Regions from separate parts of the Mesorhizobium salmacidum genome, predicted to be linked through region 1. Evidence: predicted binding sites of a transcription regulator. Region 1 holds the regulator's gene; each other region holds the start of a gene.
The links. The regulator PhoB, encoded in region 1, activates phosphate uptake and scavenging genes when phosphate is short. The targets are predictions, from matches to a motif close to TGTCATNNANCTGTCAT.

Region 2: phnF (phosphonate metabolism transcriptional regulator PhnF) is a predicted target of PhoB. The motif match lies at 1,525-1,541, and genes of this name have one in related genera.
Region 3: ppk2 (polyphosphate kinase 2) is a predicted target of PhoB. The motif match lies at 1,401-1,417, and genes of this name have one in related genera.

Annotation. Positions count from the first base shown of each region.
Region 1 is NZ_JAPYKS010000004.1:301,927-305,200, reverse strand. It holds gene O7A60_RS07890 (ROK family protein) at 48-1,295, shown strand; gene phoB (phosphate regulon transcriptional regulator PhoB) at 1,298-1,987, opposite strand; gene phoU (phosphate signaling complex protein PhoU) at 2,007-2,714, opposite strand; gene pstB (phosphate ABC transporter ATP-binding protein PstB) at 2,740-3,274, opposite strand, start outside.
Region 2 is NZ_JAPYKS010000003.1:183,902-187,175, reverse strand. It holds gene O7A60_RS05470 (zinc-binding alcohol dehydrogenase family protein) at 1-752, shown strand, start outside; gene phnF (phosphonate metabolism transcriptional regulator PhnF) at 761-1,507, opposite strand; gene phnG (phosphonate C-P lyase system protein PhnG) at 1,621-2,082, shown strand; gene phnH (phosphonate C-P lyase system protein PhnH) at 2,082-2,693, shown strand; gene O7A60_RS05450 (carbon-phosphorus lyase complex subunit) at 2,696-3,274, shown strand, end outside.
Region 3 is NZ_JAPYKS010000013.1:144,674-147,947, reverse strand. It holds gene O7A60_RS18900 (dihydrofolate reductase family protein) at 1-171, shown strand, start outside; gene ppk2 (polyphosphate kinase 2) at 372-1,292, opposite strand; gene O7A60_RS18890 (aldo/keto reductase) at 1,577-2,620, shown strand; gene O7A60_RS18885 (glycosyl transferase family 90) at 2,648-3,274, opposite strand, start outside.

The sequences.
Region 1 (3,274 bases):
TTCGAGGGGGTGTCAAGAACCGCGGCGACGGGGAGGATGTGGGAAGCATGTCGGTCGGAATCCGCCACGACGATCTGCGCCGGCGCAACCGCGCCATGGTGATTGCAGCCGTGCGTCAGGGTGGTCAGCCCTCGCGCACCGAGATCGCCGCCACCACCGGCCTCAGCCACTCGACCATCTCGGCAATATCAGCCGACCTGATCGGCGAGGGTATCCTGACCGAAGGCAAGCCGAACGAGGCTGGTTCATTGAAACGCGGCCGGCCGCAGGTCGGTCTTGGCCTCAACCCCGAGGCCGCGGCTGTGATGACCGTGGTGCTGTCGCTGAATTTCCTGTCCGTCGCCGTCATCGATTATTCCGGCCAGGTGGTCGCCGAGGAACAGCGCCGGCTGGACACGCTGACCATGTCGCGCGAGGCGCTGATCGGCGAATGCACGGCAATAGTGCGGCGGCGCCTCGAGGACCCCGATCTCGACGTCCGCAGTATTGCCCGCATCGCGCTGGCGATCCAGGGCATCACCGACACCGAAGCGCGTGCGATGCTGTGGTCGCCGATCACGCCGCAGACGGACATTCCCTTCGCCGACATACTTGAAGCCGAGTTCGGCATCCCCGCCACCATGGAGAACGACTGCAACATGATGGCGGTGGCGCTGCGCTGGCGCGACCCCGAACGCTACCGCGACGACTTCATCGCCATCCTGCTCTCGCACGGCATCGGCATGGGCCTGGTGCTGAAGGGCGAGCTGTTCACCGGCACGCATTCATCGGGAGGCGAGTTCGGCCACATGATCCATCGCCCGGGAGGCGCGCTCTGCCGCTGCGGACGGCGCGGCTGCGTCGAGGCCTATGCCGGCAACTACGCCATCTGGCGCAACGCCAGGCAGCTTGGCGAGGACGCCGAACCGGTCGCAGATGTCAGCGATGCGCAGATGCGGACACTCGCCGCGACGGCAAGGGAGAAAGACGGACCGGAGCGCGAAGCCTATCGCAAGGCCGGCGAGGCGCTGGGCTATGGACTGGGCAGCCTGTTCGCGCTGATCGATCCCGCACCCGTCGCCATGGTCGGCGTCAGCGCCGCCGCCTTCGACCTGATCGAGCCGGCCTTGCGCGAGGCCATCGCCCAGACCGCCGGCGGCCAGCATTCGGAATCGATTTCCTTCGACACCGAGCCGAACGAGCTGCCGCTCATCCGCGAAGGTTGCGCCATGCGCGCATTGACCTTCGTCGACCAGGAGATTTTCGCGCCGGGCGTGCTGGCGAGGCCCGGCGTTTCGGGCAAGAATGTAGCCTGATTTCAGTCTTCGCGGATCGCGTAGCCCGCGCCGCGAATGGTGCGGATCACGTCCGGCATGCGGCCGTTGTTGACCGCCTTGCGCAGCCGGCCGACATGCACGTCCACGGTGCGTTCATCGATGTAGATCGTCTCGCCCCAGACATTGTCGAGCAACTGGCTGCGCGAGAACACGCGGCCGGGATGGCGCATCATGAATTCCAGCAGGCGGAACTCGGTCGGTCCGAGCCGGATCTCGCTCTTCTTGCGATAGACCCGGTGCGATTCCCGGTCGAGCACGATGTCGCCGACCTTGAGCACGCTGGACAGCACTTCCGGCTTGGCGCGGCGCAGCAGCGCCTTGACCCGGGCCATGAATTCCGGTGTCGAGAACGGCTTGACCAGATAGTCGTCGGCACCGGTCGAGAGGCCGCGCACACGGTCGCTCTCCTCGCCGCGCGCCGTCAGCATGATGATCGGCAGCCTCTCGGTCTCGGGCCGCATTCGCAGGCGCCGACAGAGTTCGATGCCGGAAACCGCCGGCACCATCCAGTCGAGCACCAGGAGGTCGGGCACGTTCTCCTGGAGGCGGATCTCGGCTTCGTCGCCGCGTGTCACCACCTCGACCTGGTAGCCTTCCGATTCCAGATTGTAGCGGAGGAGCACGCCGAGCGGCTCCTCGTCCTCCACCACCATGATGCGTGGCGCGATCATCGATTGATCATCCCTGCCGTCAAGCCGCCGGCACCGACATCGCCGTCTCGTCCTGCTTCGGACGGTTGGCGGGCAGTTGCGTGCCGGTCAGCACATAATATGCATTCTCGGCAATGTTGGTCACGTGGTCGCCGATGCGTTCGAGATTCTTGGCGCAGAACAAAAGATGCGTGCAAGCCGTGATGTTGCGCGGATCTTCCATCATGTAGGTCAGGAGTTCGCGGAACACCGATGTGTATTTGACATCGATGCGTTCGTCGTCATTCCTGAGCTTGGCGAGTGCGGCGGCATCGCCGGCCGCATATTCCTCGACCACGCCCTGCACCTGGATCAGCACCAGCTGCGCCATGGAGTCGATCGAATGCGACAGGTCGCGCGGCGTGGCGGAGAGGCCGACGGAGCCGACGCGCTTGGCGATGTTCTTGGCAAGGTCGCCGATGCGCTCGAGATCGCCCGCCATCCGGATCGAGCCGACGACATGACGCAGATCGTCGGCCATCGGCTGACGCTTGGCGATGAGGGTGATGGCGCGGTCGTCGAGTTCGCGCTGGCGCGCGTCCATGATGGCGTCGTCGGAGACGACGCGCTGTGCCAGCGCGTTGTCGGAATTCAGCAGCGCCTTGGTGGCGCCGCCGACCATCGTGCCGGCGAGATCGCCCATGTCACTGATCAGCCTGCTGATCTGTCCGAGATCCTCGTCGAAGGCTGCGACTGTATGTTCGGCCATGATCCTGGTCCTCGTATGCGTGATATCAGCCGAAGCGGCCGGTGATGTAGTCCTGCGTGCGCTTCTCGCGAGGCGACGTGAAGATCTTCTCGGTCTTGTCGAATTCGACCAGTTCGCCCAGATACATGAAAGCCGTCTGGCGTGACACGCGCGCCGCCTGCTGCATATTGTGGGTGACGATGACGATCGTGTAGTCGGCCTGCAACTCGTCGATCAGTTCCTCGATCTTGGCGGTCGACAGCGGATCGAGCGCCGAGGCCGGCTCGTCGAGCAGGATGACCTCCGGCTTCACCGCCACGGTGCGGGCGATGCAAAGACGCTGCTGCTGGCCGCCCGACAGGCTGAGGCCGCTGGCGTTCAGCTTGTCCTTGACCTCGGTCCACAATGCGGCGCGCTTCAGCGCCTGCTCGACACGGCCGTCCATCTCGGCCTTGCTGATCTTCTCATAGAGCCTGACGCCGAAAGCGATGTTCTCATAGATCGACATCGGGAACGGCGTCGGCTTCTGGAACACCATGCCGACCTTGGTCCGCAGCAGGTTGAGATCCTGCGAACGATCG
Region 2 (3,274 bases), on a different contig from region 1:
GCGGCAAATGCATCGCCTGCCGGCATGGCAAACCAAATTGCTGTGTCAGGATCGAAGTGCTCGGCGTGCATCGTGACGGCGCCATGTGCGAACAGATCCTGGTGCCGGCTGAGAATCTCTATCCCACAAACGGGCTGTCGCTCGCCGACGCCGCCGCCGTCGAATTCCTGGCCATTGGGGCGCATGCCGTGCGCCGCGCGCGTTCCGAGCCCGGCGCACGCACGCTGGTCATCGGCGCCGGCCCGATTGGGCTTGGCACCGCCATCTTCGCACGCATTGCCGGACTCGAGGTGACACTTCTCGACATGAGCACCGAAAGACTGGTCTTCGCGGCGAGTGAGCTCGGCTTTTCGATTCTCGACGGCTCGCAAGGACCCGTGTCCGATCTGGTGCGTGATGCGACCGACGGCGAAGGCTTCGACGTGGTCTTCGACGCCACCGGCAACACCCGGTCGGTGCAATCGGCCTTCGCCCACGTCGCGCATGGCGGCACGCTGGTGCTGGTCAGCGTCGTCAAGGACGATATCGGCTTTTCCGATCCTGAATTCCACAAGCGCGAAATGACATTGGCAGGCAGCCGCAATGCGTTGCGCGCCGACTTCGATCATGTCGCCGCCTCGATCCGCAATGGTGCCGTGCCGTTGACCAAGCTCGTCACCCACCGCACCACGCTGGCCGATACGCCAGGGGATCTCGCACGCTGGGCGCACGAAAAGTCGGGCCTGATCAAGGCCGTGATCGAGATCGGATAGCCAGCGCGTTACAGCGCCGAGAGCTTCAGCTCCACTCGCTCGGCCGGAAAACGCGATTCGGAAAACTGGATTGGCTGGCCGTCGGGCGTGACGTTGACCGCCACTGTCACCAGCACGATGGCGCCCGGCTGCAGATCGAGATCGGCGAGATCGGCGGCATCCGCATGGCGCGCGGACAGCACGGTCGATTGCCTGAGATAGTCGTCGATACCGAAACGAGCGAGCGACGCGGTGATCGAACCGGTTTGCGCCATCGCCTTGTCGATGCCGGCAAAGCGCTTCGCCTCGAACCATGCGGCAGCGCGCGACACCGGCCGTCCGTCGGCCTCGCCGCGCGTTTCCAGCCGGATTACCTCGGCACCCCGGGCAAGGCCAAGCCCCTCGGCAACGCGCTGGCTGGCAGGCTCGACCGAGAAAGCAAGCAGCACGATGTGCCGTTCCGAGGTCTGCCCCTGGAGCCCCGCAGAGAAGCGCGTGCGCGCGCCGATCGGATAGGACAGCCGCTTGCGCGACAAGACGAACGTGCCGCGCCCCTGTTCGGCCCGCAATACGCCCTCCTGTACGAGGGCCGATATGGCGCTGCGCACGGTGTGACGGTTGACGCCATAACGCTCCGCCAGCGCGACCTCGGGCGGCAGCGCGGCATTTTCGGCTAAATCGCCAATGGCAATCGCTTGCAGGATCCTGTCGGCGATCTGGCGCCAAAGTGAGACACCACTGCGCCGCTCGATGGTATCGGCCGCTTGCCCGGTCATGTTTTTGCCTCCCGGCCTGTCACGCACCCGTCATGGACTCGCGCTAGGTAATATGTATAATTTGTATAGTTGTCTATATCAATAGACAAATTTAATGAAGAGGAAAGTTGGCGATGCGAGGACAGGAAGCCCGCGACCAGGCCGAGCGCAAGGCCGCCATGGCCACCTTGGCGCAATCGAGCGGCGACGACATCGTGCGGCTCTGGAACGAGGCCGGCCTGCCTTCGCAAGCCGAGCTGCTGCGCGGCCCCGAGACCGGCCTGGTCACGCTGCGTGGCCGCATCGGCGGCGGCGGCGCGCCCTTCAATGTCGGCGAGGCGACCATCACGCGTGCCACCGTCCGGCTGCCATCCGGGCAGGTCGGCCATTGCTACGCGCTTGGCCGCGACAAGCAGAAGGCGAAGCTGGCAGCCATCGCCGACGCGCTCTGGCAGGACCCTGCCCGCCGCACCGAGGTCGAGACCAGGCTCATTGCGCCCTTGCGCTCGGCTCTGACCGCTGCCCACGAAAAACGCCGCGCCGAGACGGCGGCGACGAAAGTGGATTTCTTCACCATGGTTCGCGGAGAAGATTGATGGATATCGCGGCACAATCGATCGAAGGCGGTTTCGCCGATCCGGTCTTCAACGCCCAGACCGTGTTTCGGGCCGTCATGGATGCCATGGCGCGGCCAGGCAGCATCCAGCCCTTGCCCGCCCTGGCCCGCCCGCCGGCGCCGCTTTCGGCAACGTCAGGCGCTATAGCCCTGGCGTTGTGCGACAACGACACGCCGCTCTGGCTCGACCCGGCCCTGCATGCCTCCGCGGCGATCGGCTCCTGGCTTGGCTTCCACACCGGTGCGCCGCTGGCCAACACGCCGGCCGACGCGCATTTCGCGTTCATTGCCACACCGGCCGAGATGATGGCGCTCGACGGTTTTTCGCAGGGCACGCAGGATTATCCCGACCGATCGACGACGCTGATCCTGCAGGTCGGGGACCTCGCTTCAGGGTCCCCGCTGTTGCTCGAAGGCCCTGGCATCGAAACCAGCGCCACGATCGCGCCGGCGCAGATGCCGCGTCACTTCGTCGAGCAGTGGAAGCAAAACAACAAGCGCTTTCCGCGCGGCGTCGACATCGTCCTCGCCACATCGGACGGCATAGCCTGCCTGCCGCGCACGACGCGCATCAAGACGATGGAGGCTTGAAGATGTATGTCGCGGTAAAAGGTGGCGAAGCCGCAATTGCCAACGCTCACAGCCTGCTTGCCGACCGCCGGCGTGGCGACCGCTCGGTGCCGGCGCTGCGCCTCGACCAGATCGTCGAACAGCTGGCGCTCGGCGTCGACAGGGTGATGAGCGAAGGCTCGCTCTATGACCGTGAGCTGGCGGCACTCGCCATCGCCCAGGCGCGCGGCGACATGATCGAGGCGATCTTTCTGGTGCGCGCCTATCGCACGACGTTGCCGCGCTTCGGTTACACCAGCCCGATCGACACCAGCGCGATGCTGGTCGAACGGCGCGTCTCGGCGACCTACAAGGATCTGCCTGGCGGCCAGCTGCTTGGCCCGACCTTCGACTATACGCACCGCCTGCTCGACCCGGAGCTTGCCGCCGGCGCAGGCGTCGCCGAACCGGTGCAGCGCGCCGGGCAGACCGAGCCCATGCCGCGTGTCTCGGCGATCCTCGCCCGCGAAGGCCTGATCGAACCCGATGGCGACATGCCGCAGGACCATGTTCCCGGCGACATCACCCGCGAGCCGCTGGAATTCCCGATGGCACGTGACATC
Region 3 (3,274 bases), on a different contig from region 1:
CAATATCTCCAGGAGCGGCTGATCGACGAGATGCACCTGGCGATCTCACCGGTGCTGCTGGGCAAGGGCGAAAACCTTTTTGCCGGCCTCGACATGCCCAACCTTGGTTATCAGTGCACCGAACAGGCGGCAACGGCACTTGCCACACACGTGGTCATCAACAGGGCTTAGGCCGAGCGCTTTGGCGCAGCTCCTTTCTCCCCGTCACCGTACCAGGAGAAAGGTCCGGCAGGACAATGAGGGCGGTGCTGCCGAACGAAGATGATGCTGGCGTAGTCCTGCGAATGGCGGTCTAACCAGTTAGCCCTGCGCCCCTCTCATCCGCCCTTCGGGCACCTTCTCCCCGTGAAACGGGGAGAAGGAAAGGTTTCTCAATATTTCTCCGGCACGTAAAGTTCGCGCGGCAGGACCTGGCGTTCGTATTCGGGGTTGAAGACGCGCTCCGGCAGCGTGATCTCCTCGTGCGGCACGTCTTCGTACGGCAGCTGCTTCAGCAGATGATCGATGCAGTTCAGGCGCGCGCGCTTCTTGTCGTTGCCCTCGACGATGAACCAGGGCGCTTCGGGGATGTTGGTGCGGGCGAAAGTCTCCTCCTTGGCCTTGGTGTACTGTTCCCAGCGCACACGTGACTGCAGGTCCATCGGCGACAGCTTCCACTGCTTCATCGGATCATGGATGCGCATCAGGAAGCGCATCTGCTGTTCTTCGTCGGTGATCGAGAACCAGTATTTGACCACGGTGATGCCCGAGCGCACCAGCATGCGCTCGAACTCCGGCACGTCATGGAAGAACTCCTCCACCTGCTCGGGATTGGCAAAACCCATTACCCGTTCGACGCCGGAGCGGTTGTACCAGGAGCGGTCGAGCAACACGATCTCGCCGCCTGCCGGCAAATGCGGGACATAGCGCTGGAAATACCATTGCGACTTCTCGCGTTCGGTCGGCGCCGGAAGCGCCACGACGCGGCAGATGCGCGGATTGAGCCGCTGGGTGATGCGCTTGATGACGCCGCCCTTGCCGGCGGAATCGCGGCCTTCGAAAATCACCACCAGTTTCTTCTTGTGATAGGCGACCCAAGATTGCAGCTTGATCAATTCGGACTGCAAGCTGATCAGGTCGCGAAAATATTGCATGCGATCGATCGAAGGCGGATGCGAGTTCTTGTAGATCTTGGCGATCTCCATCGACAGCGCCGGCTCCGACATTTCGAGCTCATAATCTTCGTCGAGCGTGTCGGCGAGTTCGGCTTCGAGCCAGTCCTTGGCAGGGGAATTCTGTTTTAGCTCGGTCATATCAGCTGCTCCGCTTGCAAGCCCTGTCGGTTACCACTGGGCGCCCCCAAATTGCTGGCCGGTGGCCTGGAATGGAAACACCTGAGCCGACTTCAATATAGGCCGGCGGTGACGGTTTTATTGCAGCCCGGGCGCAATTGCCGCCACGGCGGATTCGGCGATGTGTGATCGATCCAACTCATTCTGCGGCGACAAGCCGGCCGAATTGTCCTACAAATCCGCGGTCGCGTTCCAGGCCTGCCCCTTGGCGGCACGCCTCTTCAACGAAATCGTGAGGATCTGACATGGAATACCGCACCCTTGGCCGTTCGGGCCTGAAGGTTTCGACACTGACGCTTGGCACCATGACCTTCGGCGGCGCCGGGCCCTTCGCCGCGGTCGGCAACAGCGATCTCGCCGAAGCCAAGCGGATGATCGACATGTGCATCGACGCCGGCATCAACCTCATCGACACCGCAAATGTCTATTCGAACGGCCTGTCTGAAGAGATCTTAGGCGAAGCGCTCGGCGGCAAGCGCAAGAACGATGTGCTGATCGCGTCCAAGGCGCGGATGCGGATCGGCAAGGGCCCGAACGACGAAGGCCTGTCGCGCCACCATCTGATCCGCGAATGCGAGAGAAGCCTGAAGCGGTTGAAGACCGATGTCATCGACATCTATTTCGTCCACCAGTGGGACGGCCTCACCCCGCTCGAGGAAACCGTTGCCGCGCTCGACACTTTGGTCAGCCAGGGCAAGGTGCGCTACATCGGCTGCTCCAACTATTCCGGCTGGCAGGTGATGAAGGCGCTTTCCATCAGCGACAGCCGTCACCAGCAACGCTTCGTCACCCAGCAGATCCACTACACGCTGGAAGCGCGCGAGGCCGAGTACGAGCTGCTGCCGATCTCGGTCGACCAGGGGCTGGGCGTGCTGGTCTGGAGCCCGCTCGCCGGCGGCCTGCTGTCGGGCAAATACCGCCGCGACAGCCCGACCGCCCGCCAGCTCGCCGGCTGGTCCGAGCCGCCGATCCGCGACGCGGACCGGCTGTGGCGGATCGTCGATGTGCTGGTCGACATCGGCAAGGATCGTGGTGTGTCGGCGGCGCAGGTGGCGCTTGCCTGGCTGCTCGGCCGCCCTGCCGTCTCGTCGCTGGTGATCGGCGCCCGCAACGACGTCCAGCTGAAGGACAATCTCGCGGCCGCCGCCCTGGAGCTCGGCACCGAGGAACGCCAGCGCCTCGACGCCGTCAGCCGACCGCCCCTGCTCTACCCCTACTGGCACCAGCAACTGACGGCGAAGGATCGCTTCGGCCCCGCCGACATGGTTCTCGACCGCAGCGACATCTGATCAGCGGCGTCGGGCCGAGCACAAGAGCTAGGTCCCGATGAACCGCCAGAGCTCGGGATCGGGTTCGATCTGGCCGCTGAGCACGAAATATTTGTAGAGGACGAGGAGGGAGATCGCCTGCTCGTCCCGTTCATTGGAAAATTTGCGGCAATAGGCATTGGCCGCGGCGATGATGCGCTCCGCCGCGGCCGGATGCTGCTCGAAATAATCTACTTTTTCACGAAGATCGGAGAAGTCCGGGTCGAGCGGCGCATAGTGGACACCGGCCTCGAGCTGGCTCTCGCCAAACCATGTTTCGTAGGTCGGCGGCGGCATCAGACAGAGCGAGTTGGAATTCATGATCCATTTGAGATTGGTCGCCACGTCATTGCCCTCCAACGAGACGATGTAGCGATAGCGCAGATGCTGGCTGATGCTGAGGAAAGGCTTGCTGTACTCAGCCGGTGCACTGCGCTTGTGCGAACCGACGTCGCAGAACGGCAAGCCGCGCGCGACATCCAGGAACCGTGTCCTGATCGGATTGTTGAGGTCGCCGCGCCAGACCACGACCGGGCGTTTGTCGGCGAAGGCGACGGTGTCGACAGGCATGTGGAAGTGGCGAAACTTGTTGAACTTCATAACGACAGCGTTGCCGTTGTCGACGCTGATCGGCCG